4 regions of the Neobacillus sp. genome follow, and region 1 is predicted to be linked to each of the others. Evidence: predicted binding sites of a transcription regulator. Region 1 holds the regulator's gene; each other region holds the start of a gene.

Region 1 (4,833 bases):
GTCGATAGATCCGAGGGATTTGTTAATATCGATCAAGATTTGTCGATAACCCACTAAAATTGGTTCATATATTCAGTAGCCTAGCTATTTTCAGGAAAAAAATAGTAAAAAAACCGGACTAATCAGTCCGGTTATCACACTTATTCAGCCAGTTCTGCCCATTCTTCCATCAATTGCTCGAGCTCTATCTTAGCTTTTTCACTTTTTAAGTTGATTTCTAATACTTTTTCGTGGTCTTGAAAAATCTCCGGTGCGCATAATTGCTGCTCATAAACGCTAATTTGTTCTTCAAGCTCCTCTATTCGTAACTCAATTCCATCCAATTTTCTTTTTCGCTGCCGTTCAAGCCTTTTACTATCCTTATCCTGTTGATATTTATTTTTCTCTTTAGCTTCCACATCTGCTGCTTTTTTTACCGACGCTGCTAAAGCAAGTGCTTCGAGTTCTTCCTTTTCAAGTTTCTTCTCTAAATAATAATCATAGTCTCCGAGATATTCTGTGCTTCCCTCACGGCTCAATTCTAATACTTTTGTAGCAATACGGTTAATGAAATACCGATCATGTGAAACGAATAAAATCGTTCCAGGGTAATCAATCAAGGCGTTCTCGAGGACTTCCTTGCTATCAAGGTCTAGATGGTTGGTTGGTTCATCTAATATTAACACATTTGCTTTTTCTAACATCAGTTTAGCAAGTGCAAGCCGTGCCTTCTCTCCGCCGCTTAAGGTAGAGACAATTTTCAGGACATCATCGCCGGAAAATAAAAAATTGCCGAGTACTGTCCGGATTTCTTTTTCACTTTTTAATGGGTAATCATCCCAAAGTTCATTTAATACGCGTTTATTCGAGGTCAATTCAGCCTGTTCCTGGTCATAGTACCCGATTGAAAGGTTTGTCCCATATTGTATGGCTCCTGCAAGCGCAGGTAGTTTTTTGATAACTGTTTTTAACAGAGTCGATTTACCGATTCCATTTGGGCCAACAAGGGCAATGCTTTCTCCCTTATAAGCCCGAAAGGTGATGGCATCTGAAACTTTTTCCCCGTCGTAACCAACCGCAAGCGAATCTACCATTAGAACGTCATTTCCACTTTGTTTTTCAATTTCAAACGAGAAGGTTGCGGACTTTTCATCACCTAAGGGACGGTCAATAGTCTCCATTTTCTCAAGCTTTTTCCGGCGGCTTTGTGCTCGCTTCGTCGTCGATGCGCGTGCCAGGTTCCGTTGGATAAAGTCCTGGAGATTGGCTACCTCTTGCTGTTGTTTTTCGAAAAGCTTCATATCACGCTCATAATTGGCCGCTTTTTGGTCAAGGTAAGAACTATAGTTACCCGGAAACCTTTGAATTTTTTTGCGGGCTACTTCGTAAACTTGGGTGACAACCTTATCTAAAAAATAGCGGTCATGGGAGACAATTAAAATCGCGCCATCATAGCTCTGTAAATATTGCTCAAGCCAGGAAAGGGTTTCGATGTCAAGATGGTTGGTAGGCTCGTCCAAAATTAAGATATCAGGTTTCGTTAATAGCAATTTCCCTAAGGCAAGACGGGTTTTCTGCCCACCACTTAAACTTGAAATCAGCAAAGAACTTTCGCGGAAATTTAGCCCATGCAGCACGGAGCGAATATCGGCCTCGTATTGATATCCACCTTGTTCCTTAAATTTCACTTGGAGCTCGTCATATTCTTTAAGAACACGTTCGTATCTTGTGTTGTCTTCGAACACACTTGGGTCAGCCATTTGATTTTCAAGCCTGCGAAGTGATTTTTCCATCAATTGAAGCGGTTCGAAAACGGTTATCATTTCTTCCCAAATTGATAAATTTGATTCTAAACCAGTATTTTGTGCTAAATAACCGATGGTCACTTCTTTTGGCTTGATAATATCCCCGCCATCATGAGACAATTGTCCGGCAATGATTTTTAACAATGTCGATTTCCCTGCACCATTGCGGCCAACAAGTGCCGCGCGGTCCCGGGTTTGTAATTCTAGCTTTATATTCGATAAAATAAGGTCAGCACCATAATATTTTTGTAGTTGATTGACCTGCAATAAAATCATTCTAATTCACCTCTATTACATAGGAATAGTGTACCTTATTCCGGCATTGTCGGCAATAAAGGGCAGACCTATAGCGTCGAGTGAGATATTATTTTTTGAAAAAAATGTTTGAATTAGTTCAAAGTTTCACACACAATAACTGAAAAATAGTGTATGATTTTTTTGGGAGGATTTATTTATGGCAAATTTTACACATTTTAATGAAGAAGGCAGAGCAAAGATGGTCGACGTCAGCGAAAAACCGGAAACGGCTCGGACCGCTCTTGCTCATTCAAGCATAACTGTTAGTAAAGAAATTTTTGGAAAAATAACCAATAATGAAATGAAAAAAGGCGATGTCCTGGCTGTGGCCCAGGTTGCTGGAGTTATGGCGGCAAAAAAAACATGGGATCTGATTCCAATGTGCCATCCGATTCCATTAACAGGAGTTAATATTTCCTTCTCATGGGAAGAAGATCAAGAAGATCACTATCATTTACATATTGCAGCAGCGGTAAAAACCAAAGGTAACACGGGTGTGGAAATGGAAGCGTTAACAGCGGCGTCAGCTTGTGCCTTAACCGTGTATGATATGTGTAAAGCGGTGGATAAAGGCATGGTCATTGGACCGACCTATTTAGTCGAGAAAACGGGCGGCAAAAACGGCGATTATAAAAGAACCGAACAAGTTAAATGAAATGTAACTAAATCATTCAAGGGGTGTGGGAGATTATGAGTAATGAAACGATGAAAATACCACAGGCGACAGCAAAACGGCTGCCCCTCTACTATCGATTTTTAAAAAACCTCCATTCTTCCGGTAAACAAAGGGTCTCTTCTGCAGAATTGAGCGAGGCGGTGAAAGTGGACTCAGCAACCATTCGCAGGGATTTCTCCTATTTTGGTGCTTTAGGGAAAAAGGGCTATGGCTATAACGTCAATTACTTATTATCCTTTTTCCGGAAAACCTTAGACCAAGATGAATTAACAAAGGTTGCGTTAATAGGGGTCGGTAATCTCGGAACTGCCTTTTTAAACTATAATTTTTTAAAAAACAATAATACGAAAATAGAGTGCGCCTTTGATGTGGATCCGACTAAAATGGGAACGCTGATTCGTGAGGTACCGGTCTATCATTTGGACGATTTGGAGAATGTTCTAGCCAATGAAAATATATCGGTTGCGATTCTTACGGTTCCGGCTTCCGTTGCGCAGATGATTACAGATCGACTTGTGAAGGCGGATGTGAAAGGGATATTAAATTTTACTCCGGCAAGGTTAAATGTTCCTCCCGCCATTCGGGTCCATCATATCGACCTAGCAGTAGAACTGCAATCACTGATTTACTTTTTAAAGCACTATCCGACTGGGGAAGTAGAAGAAGAATAGCTAGTATAAAGGGTTTTTCACGAATATCTACTCGTGAAAAGCCCTTTTTTTGTTGTATAGGAAATTATAAAATAATTAATTGTGGATAAATTGAAATAGTTCTCTGAATCCAGCTCCAGCGCCCAGCGGCTAGTGTACTTCGCTCTCCGCCCTACGATAAGTCAACATCGAATCGCTATCGCTCTTCGTGTTTCCTTTATCTCAGTTGGAGCGCTCCAGTCCATACGCCGCTAAACGGGCGCTTGCGCCTTTTGTGCTTGAAGGTCTTTTTGCTGCTTTACAAACGTAACAGTGTTATGTTACATTGAAAATAGAAAGGGGTTTTCAATATGAGTGAGGAGTTAATTTCTAAGAAGGATTTATTAGATATTGCTGGAATATCGTATGGACAGCTATATCGCTGGAAACGGAAGGATCTCATTCCTGAAGAATGGTTTATTCGGAAATCCACATTTACGGGCCAAGAAACCTTCTTTCCAAAGGAAAAAATCTTAGAAAGAATCAATAAAATTCAAACAATGAAGGAAAATTTGTCATTGGATGAGCTAGCTGATATGTTTTCTCCAAATATTAGTGATTTGCAGTTGGAAAAGGATGATTTAATAAAACGTAACATTGTTTCGATTGAAGTAATGAATTTTTATCTAGAGAACGATAAAGGCGTGAAGATATTTAATTTTCCGAGAATCCTTGAAGTATATATATTAGAAAAGCTGCTTCAGTCAGGTGAGATTAATTTAGATGAGGGGAAAATGCTCTTACAGGTATTAAAGGACAATGCCCAGCATATCAAGCAAAAAAGCTGTGAATTGGTATTTACGCGAAAACTAGGAGTTTCATCGTGTCTTTTATTATTGAATGCCGAAGCTGCTCATTTTGAGCGAGGAACGAAAGTTGTCACGACTCTCGCACTGATGACCTGTATGGAAGAAATTAAATCGAAATTATTGTAAAGGAGAATCGTGATGGAAACAAAAAATAGAGGAGATTTGGTCATTAATGGTATTGGGGCATCAAACGGTGGGCAGTTCCATCTTGTTACCTTAAATGGACGAGGAAAAGTTAACAGTGATTTGGAGTGTAGTGAGTTTGAATGCAATGGTTCAGGTACGGTCAATGGCAATGTTACAGCAAATACAGCTAAGGTAAGCGGGAATGCCAGTTTTAAAGGAACAATCGAAAGTCAGAAGTTTACGGTGGACGGAACAGCAAAAATTGGGCAAAATCTGTATGCTAAACAATTACAGGTTTCAGGTAAAGCCTCTGTTGGCGGAAAAGTAAAAGCTGAGGAAATTAAACTTAGAGGCATTCTGACGATTGGAGAAGATTGTGAGGCTGAAACGTTTAAAGCACAATACCGGTTTACAATTGGAGGACTTTTAAACGCGGATCAAGTAGATATTGA
Region 2 (4,833 bases), on a different contig from region 1:
AGAGAATTTTTTTATCAAATCAAAGGTAGATCAGGAGGTATATAAAAAAAATGAAGCAGCAACAGCCTCACCTATCTTTTGAATTTGCCGATTCCAACGGTGAAATAAAGCCGCTTACATTTCAAAATCCAATCAAAGTGATCATTGCGCATACAATCGACGAAGTGATACCGAGCTTTCAACTTGTTCAGGATGCGGTTGATAACGGTTATTATGCTGCAGGATTTATTACATACGAAAGTGCGGCTGCATTCGATTCTGCCTATAGAGTTAAGGAGGGAACTAGCTTACCGCTGTTATGGTTTGGGATTTTTCTAGAGCCAACGCTTCAACCACTTAGCCATACTGGGACGTATTCACTCACAGAATGGAAACCAACCGTAAATATGGATGAGTACAATCAATCGATTTTATCGATTAAACAATCGATTGAAAATGGCGATACATACCAGACAAATTATACGATTCGTCTTAGCTCCGATTTCAAAGGAGACGATATTGCTTTTTTTGAGAAACTGAAAAGAGCACAAGCATCCAATTATTGTGCTTACATCAACACTGGCAATCATAGTATTTTGTCTGCGTCTCCTGAATTGTTTTTTCACTTGGATGGTGACAAAATTACCACTCGACCGATGAAAGGAACAATTAAAAGAGGAAAATCGGTTGCAGATGATGAAGCAAACGCTAAATGGCTTTATCATTCAGAAAAAAATCGCGCTGAAAATCTCATGATTGTGGATCTGCTGCGAAATGACTTAGGCATCATCGCCGAACCTGGTACAGTTAACGTTCCAAAGCTTTTTGAAATTGAACATTATCCTACTGTACATCAAATGACTTCAACGATTACAGCAAAGGTTTCTGCCAATACGAAACTCGTTGATATTTTTAAAGCACTTTTTCCTTGTGGATCCATTACAGGTGCTCCAAAGATTAGTACAATGAACATCATTTCAAACTTAGAAACGTCAGCACGGGAAGTTTATTGTGGGGCGATTGGTTTTATTTCACCAAATAAAGAAGCCATTTTTAATGTACCAATTAGAACCGTATTGATTGAACATCAATCTGGGATAGCCACCTATGGAGTTGGCGGAGGAATTACTTGGGATTCAACTACCGAAGATGAATATCAAGAAATCATGACGAAGGCAAGCTTACTTGAAGAAAACAGACCGGAGTTTCAATTATTGGAAAGTTTATTAGTAGACAGGGGGGAGTTTTTTTTATTACAAGAACATCTTAATCGCCTGAATAAGTCAGCCCAATATTTCGGTTTTTCATATAATTCAGAGGGCGTCAAAAAGGCCTTACTCGAGTTTTCAAGTCAAAATAATATTGGGGAGTTAAAAGTTCGACTCCTTTTGGAAAACGATGGGAACATCACCATAGAAGGAACTCCTAGCAACAAACCGCAGGCTCCTCTGAAGGTAATGCTCGCCGACAAACCAGTAGAAAAAAACAATCCCTTCTTATACCATAAAACCACGAACCGGGATGTATATGCTCAATTTCAAATGTGGAAGCCTTCAGCTGTTTTCGACGTGCTCCTATGGAATGAAGACGGTGAGTTGACTGAATTTACGAATGGAAACGTGGTCTTGGAAATAGATGGATCATTATGGACGCCACCTTTAAATAGTGGCTTATTAGCTGGCACCTTTCGAGAAATGTTACTTAAAAATGGAAAAATTCACGAAAAAACACTAACAGTTGTAGACTTACAAAAAACCACGAAAATCTGGTTTATTAATAGTGTTCGGAAATGGCTGCACGTTCAGTTAATATAGATGGAATATCAGAATACGCGAATTTACTTCTTACCCATGTGATAGACCCAACGAAAGACTATTTTAAGCATAAGATGGTGCCTGACACCCTTCAATAAAATAAGGCACCATCCAGTTTTGAATACGACATTAAATAGATGGAGTAAACATGCAATTGAACAAAAAAATGTGAAAGAAAAACGAAAAGAATTCTATCTTACTCGACTTTTTACCATTGGCTGAATAACCTTTTGTTTTGTGTAGTTGGAATCATTTTTCTTAAAAGCGTGCCAATAAGCCATAGCTATAAATGCTGTACCTCCTACTGCATTTCCTAAAAAGACTGGGATAAAATTGTGAAAATATTCAAACCAAGAAAAATGGCCGGCAAATATGGCAGCAGGGATGACAAACATATTTGCTACTACGTGCTGAAATCCAATCGCAACAAATGCCATTGTTGGAAACCAGATTCCGGTTATTTTCCCTACGATATCGTTTGCACCATAACAAAGCCATACGGCAGCAGCAACCAGCCAATTACAGCCAATACCGGAAATAAAGGCTTGGAGAAAAGACACTTCAAGTTTATGCTGGGCAATACTAATTGTCTTTTCTAAGTAAGGTCCCGTTTCAGTTAATCCAACAAGATGTCCGAAAAAATAGGCAACAAAAATAGCTCCGACGAAGTTACTGACCGTCACAAGAAACCAATTATAGAATACCTGCCCTGTGCTAATCTTATTCGCCATTCTTGCAAGTGGCACGGCCATCATATTCCCAGTCAATAACTCTCCACCTGCTAGTAAGGTAAGAATTAGCCCTACAGGAAAAACTGATGCTCCAATCAAATTGCTTAATCCTTCTAAATTTATTGATAGAGTTGAAGTAACCCGGATGGAAAGTAAGTATCCAAGTGCAATGAATGCACCTGCTTCAAAACCTAAGATCAGTATCTGTAATGGAGAGTACTTTGTTTTTTTGATGCCATTTTCCACGGTGATTTCCATAATTTTGTCTGGTTTACTGTATCCCATTAGATAGACTCCTTTTAAAATATCATCTGTTAATAGTTTGTGAAAGATTTAACATACTCTATTATACCGTAATTTCTCCCAAAATCCTGTGAATATTTCATTACTATTTTTACTTACAACCAGTATTTACATGTTTTATATAAAAATTAACGCTAATATATATACAACAAAATTTTCTTCCCAAAATAAAGAGCCGTATTTACACGTCTCAGACCTCATCTATATTTATGTCTTATCCAATCAAATGATTTCCAACAAAATAAAACACACGATAAATTTTTGTTGGGCTATTTTCCAGACATACTCAGCAGCAATTTTCTTTGTTTCTGCCATACAATTGCTTTCATTGAGGATGGTTGCTCTTCTTTATCTATAGGAAATATTATAACTAATCCAATTTTATTGAATATATGGTTTAATGATAGTTAAGGAATGTTGAAGGAGAAAATTATGAACAAAAAAACGGCAATAGTTACAGGTTCTTCAAGCGGCTTTGGCATGTTGTGCGCCCTCGAACTGGCAGTGAATGGTTTTACTGTCATTGCGACAATGAGAGATGTGAAAAAAGCAAAGCGATTGCTCGAAATTGCAAAAGAAAAGGATTTAGAAAAATTCATTCATATCCATTCACTTGATGTAACGTCTAGCAAATCTATAAATGAATTGAAATATTTACTTACAAACTATGTATCTGTAGATGTGTTAGTTAATAATGCCGGATTTGCACTTGGTGGGTTTAGCGAAGATCTTTCAATCGAGGAATATCGGCAGCAATTTGAAACCAACTTTTTCGGAGTAATTGCAGTAACCCAAGCAGTCCTTCCCTTTATGAGGGCTAGAAAGCAAGGCAGGATTATTAACATGAGTAGCATTAGTGGCAGAATGGGATTCCCGGGATTATCTGCTTATGTTTCATCCAAGCATGCACTTGAGGGATATAGTGAAAGCTTAAGGCTGGAGCTAAAACCATTTGGAATTGATGTTTCATTAATCGAGCCTGGATCGTATCAAACCAATATTTGGTCAAGCGTGGATTATATGGAAATCAATACTGAATCACCCTACTCATCCTATATGAAAAACATCTTAAAAGAGATTGAAAGTGGAAAGGCAGAACATGGCAATCCCACCGAAGTAGCTAAACTAGTAGCTCAAATTGCCTCTCAACGGAAATCTCCAAACTTCAGATATCCGATCGGTAAAAGTGTGAAGAAAAATCTGTTTCTTAAAACGATTCTTCCCTGGGAATTTATTGAAGCCGTTATTATTAAAAAACTACGGCATTAATCCGTTTTCCAAAAGAAGATTTCGTTAAAGGGCAGAATATGTAAAAAGGAAATTTCCCCGTTAATAAGGAGGCGGTGGTATTCTATTTCTATCGCTTCTTCCAATTGAACGATAGAACCGTCTTCCTTCTTACAAACTAAAAACCCTACTTCTTCAATGTATGCACAACTTTGAATTCACATTTCCTACCCTTTAAAAATCCTTATTTTAAATTAAGATATTGAGAAAGGTTTTACATTTTTTTTAATTAGGATTAGTAATATTGGGAATTATAACAAAAAGGTAAAATTAACCACACAATAGAAAAATGTTGTATGATATTAACGTGGGTTCTAATAAGGAAAATTCTAATTTAAAAATACAGAATTTTTCCATTATTAATAAAATTAAGGAGGAACATATGCTAAATCAATCTTTAATTGAAGACGTACTAACAGCGGCTTTATCAACTGGCGGAGATTTTTCTGAGATTTTCGTAGAGGACCGTTTTACCAATAATTTTACCTTGCAAAGTGGGAAAATCGAAACATGTCTTTCTGGCCGTGATTTTGGTATTGGCATCCGTGTATTTAAAGGATTGCAAAGTGTTTATGCTTATTCAACCGACTTTACCAAAGAAGGCCTTATTAAAGCAGCTAAAAATGCCGCACAAGCCATAAATGGAAATACCATAATACAACTGGTCCCTCTAGTTCAAGAATCATTCGAAACGATTAATCCCGTTCAATTCTTACCGA
Region 3 (4,833 bases), on a different contig from region 1:
CCGTTTTGGTAATTAATATTGCTGAAATTTCACGCATTCTGTTCTCCTCCTGCAATTAAGCAATTGCTTCTTGTTTGTTTTCCTCTATATATTGGAAATTAACTGCTCCGCACTTTGTACAGATAAGGTAGGGTATCATTAATTCATAATCATCATCACACCCGTGGTAAAGCTCCGAAGAATATTGAGTTTCCAAACTTTCAAAACAGCAAGTGGACTTCATTAAACCTCATCTCCTCAATCTCTCGTTTACCAAAGACCTAGTAATTTCCACCATGCACCGCCAATACCAATCCAGACAACAATATGAATGATAGAAATGATGAATCCGAGTGACCACCATTTATTCTGAGTGACATATCCACTGCCGAAAAAGACAGGAGCTGGTCCGCAGCTATAATGAGTTATACAGCCAAACAGATTACTGAATACCCCCAACAATAGAGCTGATACAAGTGGCGGTGCTCCAGCAGCAACCAAAACGGCAAGGAATGCTGAATACATGGCACTGACGTGAGCCGTGTTACTCGCAAAGAAATAGTGAGAATAAAAATAGACAACAGACAGGATGATCAGTGTCCAAATCCAAGGCAAACCGCTGACTGCACCTTGCATAGTGTGGCTGAACCATGGTATTAAACCTAATTCATTCAGGAAGCTGGCCATCATAACTAGGACAGCGAACCAGATTAATGTATCCCAGGCGCCCTCTTCTTTTTTAATGTCTGACCAATTTAGTACTTGTGTAACTAGCAGTGCACCCAGTCCAATAAAAGCTGTAGTAGTAGCGTTGATGTTTAAACTTGTTCCGAAAATCCAAAGGGATAAAATAAGAAGGAAAACACCGATCATGTAGTATTCTTCTTTTTTCAGTGGTCCCATTTCTTTTAATTTCTTATCAGCCATTTGCGCTGCTGCAGGTGTTTCTTTAATTTCCGGTGGATATAACTTATATATTACATAGGGAATCAATATCAAGCTGAGCAGTCCAGGAACGATTGCCGCTGTTGCCCAACCTAACCAGGTAATGTGTTTACCGGTGATATCCCCGGCAATTTGAGCAGCCAGCGGGTTTGCAGCCATAGCCGTTAGAAACATCGCAGAGGTAATCATGTCACCCTGGAAGGCTACTTTTGTTAAAAATGCCCCAACTTTTCTTTCCGTTCCGTCCCCTACCTTTGAGCCATATGCTTCGGATAGGGAGCGGATGATTGGGAGCAGTATTCCGCCCGCACGAGCCGTGTTGGATGGCATAGCCGGTGATAGAATCAAATCGCTCGCAATCAAGGAATACGATAAGCCGAGCGTCTTCTTCCCAAACTTTTTAACAAACATATAGGCAACCCTTGTACCTAATCCAGTCTTTATAAATCCTCTTGAAATAAAAAACGCAATGACAATCAACCAGATTGTTGTATTTTGAAACCCACTAAGCGATTGCTCAATCGTGAGTGTTTGTGTAATAACAGTCGCTGTTAGCGCCAAAATCGCTACACTTCCCATTGGTAAAGGCTTGATGATTAAGCCGACAATGGTAGCCACAAAAATAGCAAGTAAATGCCAAGCCTGCAGGGATAAACCTTCAGGGGGATGAATAAACCAAATGATGGCCCCAAGTGCAAGTGTTACTAATAATGGAACAAATTTTACTTCTCCTGAAATCTTTGTTGTTAAATTGGGGTTTTTGGGATGTTGCTGTAATTTCATAGCAGGGATAGCCATTATTTCAGCTCCTTTTAGTTTTAGATAAAATGTTCACAAAATGTTCAATAATGTGATATATTTCACAAACTTTCTTAAAAAATAACGACTAATGCATGATTAGAAGTTTTCCATTCAAACGATTGATTTTTATTGGTTTAAAGTTATTTCTGAACTATCAATCCCTCCGCCGCCAAGATATCTACTAACATAAGAAATATATAACTACACCTGTAGAATACTAGGTACTGCATGTCAGGAATAGTTTATGGAATTTATTAAAGAGTTTAGTAATTAAAGTAATTGACTTAAGTAAAATAAGAAAAGCGCAAGGCGCCCGAAGCTGGACATTTCTCAAAGTTCAATGTAATAAATTCTTATATTAGAACAAAAAAAACAGTGTCTCCCTTCTTGGGAACACTGCTTCATTGGTTTGTATAAATTTTTTAAGGCGTGTAAGGTTAAAAGTTATTATCGATGTAGTTTTGGATTATACTACTACCCTCGTTAGCAATCCTATGCATGTATACTGGACGACCGATCGTACCATATACAACTTCAGTTTCCAGTACATGAATATCAGCCAAAAAGATTACATATTTTCTTATGGAAACTCTTGATATTCCTACTTTACAGGCGAGCTCCTCTGTTGAAAAAGGGGTCCCCCCCATTTCTGTTACCTGTTTCCATACTTTACAGAGAGTATTTTTTGTCAGTCCCTTAGGCAAATCGTATCCTGCCGAGATTTTTTGTTCTTTACGAAGAAGGAATTGGTCTAAATCAATTTGATTTAACTTTTCCTGGTCATTCATCATCATTTGTTCTTTTCGATAAGAAAGAAGGGCCGTTTGAAATCTTTCAAACTCAAAAGGTTTTATTAAGTAGTCAACCGTTCCAAAACGAAGTCCTTTTTTTATGCTTTCCTTATCACAGGAAGCAGTTATGATGATAACATCAATCTCTGTTCCTAGACCACGAATCTTTGACAAAAGACTCCAACCGTTGTCTCCTGGCATATGAATGTCGAGCAAAATGAGATCAACTTTATTCCCTTCAAGAAGTGGAATGGCTTCTTCAACAGACCCTGCTATTCCAACAAGCTCAATTCCCTCAATTTGCTCTAAATAACGTCGGTTTATTTCTGCAACCATAGGATCATCTTCAACAATTACAGTTTTAGTCATGATTCCTACTCCTTTCCCTCGAATGGAATGATAACGTGAAGGATTGTTCCCTTTGCAGGTTCAGATAGAATGGTAATCTTTCCATTTAACTTCTTAATTGTCTCCAGGACTAAATATAGCCCAATGCCGCGGTTCTCCCCCTTTGTTGAAAAACCTCTTTCAAATACTTGCTCTTGGACTTCCTCGTTTATTCCCGACCCGGAATCAGAGACTTTTATTGAAAGTTTTTTGTTTTCAATTGGATGTATTTCTACCTCTACCTTTTTCTCCCTACAACCATTTAGAGCTTCTATCGAATTATCTATCAAGTTTCCAAGGATGGTTACCACATCCTGTACTACTTCATTATTATTCGGTTTTGGAAGAAAACTATTCTCTGTAACATATAGTATGGCTCCATGTTCTCTAGCATGGCTAGCCTTGCCGATTATAAATCCTGCAATCACAGGATCTTTAATTCTAGCTGTTAAAAATCCTACTTCCGTCTGAAAAGAATTAGAAATTTGCTTCACATATTCGGCCAACTTATCATAGATTTTCATATGGACCATTCCTAGGATAACATGAAGCTTATTCATGAATTCATGGGTTTGTGCTCGTAACGCCTCCGCGTAAGTCCTTGCTCCAGTAAGCTGTTCAGCCAGTTGTCTGATTTCTGTTTTATCTCTAAAAGTTGCAACTGCTCCGGTAATTTCCTTATTAACGTAAATTGGAACGATATTAGCTACAATTACTAGCTCCCTTAATGAGTATTCTTGGTCAAGTAATTTTTCACCGGTTGCCATTAGTTTGGTCAATTGAAGCTGAGGTAGCACCTCTTCTATTTTCATTCCAATAGCGTCATTAGAAACCCCGATTGATCTCATCAATTTAGAGGCTTCTTTGTTTAGAAGAGTAATTCTTGATGTTTTATCAATAGCAATTACACCTTCTCTGGCATATTCCAATACAGCACTTCTTTGTTCTAGTAAATTAGCTATTTCTGTCGGTTCCATTCCAAACATAATTTTCTTTACTTTCCTTGAAAGTAAGACCGCGCCAATTAAACCAACGATCAATCCTAATAGCATACTAATATATATCACTCTTGTACTTTTCCAAACTTTTTGTTCTACATCGTCAAGTAAAACGCCAACCAAAATGGCACCGATTTGCTTTCCATCTTCATTGTATACTGGAGTAAAATATCTTAACGATTTACCTAATGTGCCTTCTGCTATAGAGATATGTTCATGTCCTTTAAAGACTTCTCCTGCATCCCCACCTGCGTATTCCTTACCAATTTTATCGGGTAATGGGTGAGACTTTCTAATTCCATTCATATCCATTACTACAAGAAAGGGTACATTTGCGGCTTTCCTCATTTTCTCAGCATACTGCTGGATTGTTTTATCACTCGCTTTCCCGCTAAGTCCATCAATAAAAACTGGAGAAACTGCTGCAGTCTTGGAGATGTCCTTAGCTTTCTCTTCTATATGACCAATAATCGTTTTCTCTACATTTTCTTGAATAAAAACATTGGTTACTATTAGACATAGTATACTTACCCCGCATACTAGAAATGTTATTTTAATTTGCAGCGGGAGATTAAATTTATACTTCATAAGCTGATAGTCCCCTTTAACCCTTAATGGAATTTTTCTTCTTATCTCACTTTCTTATATTTTAAAGGTGGAAAAGGAATAAAAGTGTTTCAATATTGTGAAGGAATTAGAATACTAAAAAAAGGGTCAGTCTCCCACTACAATAAGGTAGTAGGGACTGACCCCTTGGACAAAGATCAATGAGTAAATTGAATTAGACAAATGCAGTGATAAAATGAATGTACAAACAACCTATCCAGCTTCGATAAATTTCGGATGGTGCCAGGCAATTGCAAGTCTTTGACTAAAAAATAGAAAACCTCATTTACTTATGGTACGGTTCACCGTTACACCACTATCGGAGG
Region 4 (4,833 bases), on a different contig from region 1:
CCGTACCAATAACCGCCAGTCCGCCCAGCTCAACCACACCTTCTCCAAGCTTAATGTCAGTACCACGGCCGGCCATGTTTGTCGCAATTGTAACCGAACCTTGGTGACCTGCTTCGGCAATGATTTCTGCTTCGCGCTCGTGGTTCTTCGCGTTCAAGACATTATGGTGAATACGCTTTTTGAATAAATAGCTGGAAATAAGCTCAGACGTTTCAATCGCCACCGTACCAACGAGAACTGGCTGCCCCTTTTGATTGCGCTCGGCAATATCCTCAACAACGGCACGGAACTTGCCGTCCATCGTTGAGTAAATTAAATCGGCTCTGTCGTCACGAGCAATTGGTCTGTTGGTAGGAATTACGATTACATTCATATTATATATGTTGCGGAATTCTTCTTCTTCCGTTTTCGCTGTACCGGTCATACCAGCCAATTTTTCATACATACGGAAGTAGTTTTGGAACGTAATCGTTGCCATCGTCATGCTTTCATTTTGGACTTCCAGACCTTCTTTGGCCTCAATGGCTTGGTGCAAACCTTCGCTATAGCGTCGGCCCTTCATCAAACGGCCGGTGAACTGGTCAACGATAATAATTTCGCCTTCTTGTACGACATAATCAACATCAAGGTGCATGCTAACATTCGCTCTTAATGCCTGATTAATATGATGGTTTAACGTAACATGTGACATGTCAAACAGGTTATCAATTCCAAATGCTTTTTCGGCTTTACTGATTCCCTCTTCTGTTAGCATTACGCCTTTTGTTTTTTCATCATAGGTATAATCTGTGTCCTTTGTAAGCATTCGAACAAAGCCATTGGCTTGCACATAAAGGACAGCAGACTTTTGCGCCGATCCTGAAATAATCAATGGGGTACGTGCTTCGTCGATTAAAATCGAGTCAACTTCGTCAATGACCCCAAAATAAAGGGGACGTTGTACCTTTTGTTCCTTATAAAGGACCATGTTATCACGTAGATAATCGAAGCCAAATTCGTTATTTGTACCATAAGTAATATCGCGGGCATAAGCAGCCTGCTTTTCGTCTTTGTCCATGCTGTTTAAATTTAAGCCGACCGTTAGACCTAAAAATTGATACAGCTCGCCCATTTCGGTGGCGTCACGGCTTGCCAAGTATTCGTTGACAGTGACAACGTGAACTCCTTTTCCAGAAAGAGCATTCAAGTAAACGGGCATTGTCGCCGTTAACGTTTTACCTTCACCCGTTTTCATCTCGGAAATATTTCCTTCATGAAGAGAAATACCTCCCATTAATTGAACATGATATGGATACAGACCTAGCACACGGCGGGCACCTTCGCGGACCACCGCAAATGCTTCGACAAGCAAATCGTCAAGTGTTTCGCCTTTTTGATAACGGAGCTTGAACTCTTCCGTTTTTTCACGAAGCTGGTCGTCCGTTAATTTTTCCGTTTCAGCCGCAAGTGCGCCAATTTTCACTGCGAGCTTATCTAACCGCTTCAGCTCACGTTTGTTCAGATCAAATACTTTATTTAAAATCCCCATCATCTGATGAACGCTCCTTTTTATCGAGACTCAAAATCCACTTTTTTTTTAAAAAATCAATGTCTAATATATTCGATAATTTCCCTTTATATCTTACCACTTCCGCTATGGAGTGACAACAATGTTGGTAGGGAAGCAATAATTGACCTGCTAATAGTATATAAAAGCAGCTTTTAAATTTCTAATCCACATGTATCGAAAATTCGATTTTTCGTCAAATATGACAGAGTGATGGCATTTAATTGAGAATACATTTCAACTCGGGAAACGCTCTTTCAATTTTAGTTAATAAATGAATAAACACCCTGAAAATTGCATAAATATAAATTTTTGCGTTTGTTTTCACTACGGAAATAGTGCTAACCTAAGCTTATGATAACAACGTTCCCATGTTGTTTTTAGGGTAAAAAACTACATTCGATTGTATGGGGAAATATTCACAAATTGTACATTGGAATATACTCTTACAATGTTAGATACTACCTTTAGAGAGGTTATTATGGAAAATAGATAGATAAAGAATCCAACATGGGAAGGGTGAGAAAAATGGCCATTTGGGGGAAAAAGACAAATAAAGAGACAGATCCCGAAACAAGAGAAAATAAAAAGAAAGTTGGCCTAATCCGCAGACTTTGGCAAAAGTTCCGAAGTATAGATTGGAAGAATCCAGTGAACAGATGGAAATTACTATTTGTGTCACTGGTAGGATGTATCGTTGTGTTTGGTGGAGGGTATGGAGTGCTTACCTTTACCAACTCTCCGTCATTTTGCTCAAGCTGTCACGAAATGGCACCAGAGTATTCAACATATACAGCGAGTGCCCACAATAATATCTCCTGTGTTCAGTGTCATATTAAGCCTGGGTTTACGAACATGATTACGCACAAAGTGAAATCAATGAAAGAAGTTTACTATCATGTAACGGGCGTACCTAAACAGATCGTACAAACGGAAGAAGAAGCGATTTCAAACGAGAACTGTTTACAATGTCATTCCAAGAACCGTCTGGTCACCGCATCGGGTGACTTAAAGGTCAACCATAAAGGACATATTGAAAAGGATGTTCCATGTATTACCTGTCATGCCGGAGTTGTTCATGCGAAAATCGCTGCACGTGGTATTAATACCGAGGAAGTTCGTGGACATTGGACAAAAGAAAATGCTGAAAAGTTAATGGAAGAGAAATACTTGAGACCAAACATGGGAACCTGTATTGATTGCCATGATAAAGTCAACAACGGTGAAAAGCCATGGAAAGATGTTGCCTATAATGTTCCACCCAATCCCGAAGAGGTAGAGAAAAAACTCGAAGAAAAAACAAAAGCATCTGGTGAAGCAACCAAGGAAGGCGAAAGCAAAGAAGCTGAAGCAGCGCATGATGGAAAAACACAAGAAATCATCTTACAAGCCATTGGAAAACAACAGAAAGACGTTAAGATTTCAATGGAATGTGAAACCTGCCATAAAAAGGTAAAAGTTCCTAAGAACCACAAAGTAGCAGGTTGGAATGGAAACCATGGCGGAACAGCTATCCAAGAGTTAGATAAATGCGTGAACTGTCATCAGGATTCAAAATGGGCCAAAGAAATACCAAAAGAAGACATTATCTCACTACTTAAGATGAAAGAGACAAAAACAAAATATGTACCAAATATTACTGTTGTAAAAGATCAATCACGAATCAATAAATTCTGTAGCGCTTGTCACGGTAACCGTCCAGTTGGACACCTTGAAAGTGATCAATGGTTAACTGCCCATGCTGCTAAAGCAAATACACCTGATCAAAAAGCAGAATGCTTCGTCTGCCATGATCGTGATAAACCAAAAGAAGGTTCAACAGATATAAAAGCACCAACAGATGTTTATTGCCAGTACTGTCACAGAACCGGCTTTAAATCAGATGGGAAAAAATAAGCAAATCTTAAACTGGAGGGACGCTATTATGGATAACGACCAAAAGCAAGATCTGCCAGCCCCTCCCCGTTTTCGCTATAAGTTAATCAAAATTGCGACTTTAACATTGTTGTTTCTAGTCATCCTATTCTTTGGGGGATTCTTCGGGCTAGAAACAACCTCAAGCTCGAAGTTTTGCTCATCCTGTCATGAGATGAAGCCTCAGTACTATACTTGGAAAGCATCATCTCATAGTGAGGTAGATTGCATTAACTGTCATATTGAACCAGGAGCAAAGAATTACGCAAAAGCGAAAGGAAACGGTCTCGTAGAACTTTATAAAAAACAAACGGACAAATATATTGCACCTATAAAGATGCCGAACCTTATACCGGACGAAGCTTGTGAAAGTTGTCACAATATGAAAAATCGAGCCGTCACTCCTTCTGGGGATATCATCATCCCACACAATAAACATAAGACAGAAGGTATTAAGTGTGTGCAGTGTCATAGTGGTACTGCTCACGGGAAAGTTTCGGATCGAAAAGTGACCTATAAGAGTGATTATGGAAAATGGAATGAAAAACTAGGGACATCTCTTATGAGTAATAAGAAGTTTACCAGTCCGCAAATGGACACTTGTATGGAATGTCATGAAGCAAGAAAGGCACCAACGGAGTGTAAGACCTGTCACGAAGCAACGATGGTTCCAAAAAATCATAAAACAGAAGAGTTCAAAGCTGGTGGACACGGTAAGATTCAGCCCTCTGAACTGAAAAAATGTGAGCAATGCCATTCATATATGTCTAAAGAAAAGTATGATCTATTTAAAGAAGATTCCAGTTACATTAATTTTTTGAAAAAGGACAATACAGCTTCTGCCAATAGAAATGATTCAAATAATGTTTCCGTTGCTCAATATGCAAAAACAAATACTTTTTGTAAAGACTGTCACGGACAGAAACCAACGAGTCATAAACAGGCAACATTTATTACGGATCATGGACATTTATCGAAGAATACGCAAAAGTGCTTCATTTGCCACGACAATCGGATTGTAAGTGATTCACCTGTAACAAAGGTTCAATGTGCGTCATGTCATCCAAGTTCACACAATCGTCCGTGGAAAGAGCATCATCCAGTTAAATTAGCAGTAAATCAAAAGTTTAATAAAACATGCTTAAGATGTCATGTTAAAGCAACTTGTACCAAGTGTCACAGAACTAATAGCTAAACGATAGATTCCGAGAGGGGAATAGAAATGGAAGCAGAAAAAGCACCTCAAGAGATAGAGGAAAAAGTTGTTAAGAAGCAGCCAAAAACGTTTACAAAGAAAACCAGTATCCTGTTGCTAACCCTTACCTTATTAATTTCAGTAGGGACAGGATATGCTCTCGGACACTTTTATTTTT

Evidence for each region. Region 1 encodes Rex, which represses fermentation and respiration genes when NADH is low (regulators of the CRP and FNR family bind a similar motif). Its sites were predicted from a motif close to TTGTGAAATATTTCACAA; they were not measured.
Region 2: the regulator Rex is predicted to act here: its motif matches at 2,847-2,864, upstream of RTR43_RS02690 (formate/nitrite transporter family protein).
Region 3: the regulator Rex is predicted to act here: its motif matches at 1,773-1,790, upstream of RTR43_RS07055 (anion permease).
Region 4: the regulator Rex is predicted to act here: its motif matches at 1,954-1,971, upstream of RTR43_RS17180 (cytochrome c3 family protein).

Annotation. Positions count from the first base shown of each region.
Region 1 is NZ_DALZYO010000030.1:3,527-8,359, forward strand. It holds gene RTR43_RS17355 (ABC-F family ATP-binding cassette domain-containing protein) at 141-2,060, opposite strand; gene moaC (cyclic pyranopterin monophosphate synthase MoaC) at 2,239-2,736, shown strand; gene RTR43_RS17365 (redox-sensing transcriptional repressor Rex) at 2,772-3,428, shown strand; gene RTR43_RS17370 (YhbD family protein) at 3,758-4,381, shown strand; gene RTR43_RS17375 (polymer-forming cytoskeletal protein) at 4,394-4,833, shown strand, end outside.
Region 2 is NZ_DALZYO010000003.1:79,692-84,524, reverse strand. It holds gene RTR43_RS02700 (anthranilate synthase component II) at 1-82, shown strand, start outside; gene pabB (aminodeoxychorismate synthase component I) at 51-1,793, shown strand; gene RTR43_RS02690 (formate/nitrite transporter family protein) at 1,985-2,809, opposite strand; gene RTR43_RS02685 (SDR family oxidoreductase) at 3,260-4,096, shown strand; gene RTR43_RS02680 (TldD/PmbA family protein) at 4,497-4,833, shown strand, end outside.
Region 3 is NZ_DALZYO010000009.1:72,459-77,291, forward strand. It holds gene RTR43_RS07050 (fumarate hydratase) at 1-37, opposite strand, end outside; gene RTR43_RS07055 (anion permease) at 250-1,707, opposite strand; gene RTR43_RS07060 (response regulator) at 2,163-2,885, opposite strand; gene dcuS (DcuS/MalK family sensor histidine kinase) at 2,891-4,489, opposite strand.
Region 4 is NZ_DALZYO010000029.1:32,930-37,762, reverse strand. It holds gene secA (preprotein translocase subunit SecA) at 1-1,531, opposite strand, end outside; gene RTR43_RS17180 (cytochrome c3 family protein) at 2,075-3,442, shown strand; gene RTR43_RS17175 (cytochrome c3 family protein) at 3,471-4,655, shown strand; gene RTR43_RS17170 (tetratricopeptide repeat protein) at 4,683-4,833, shown strand, end outside.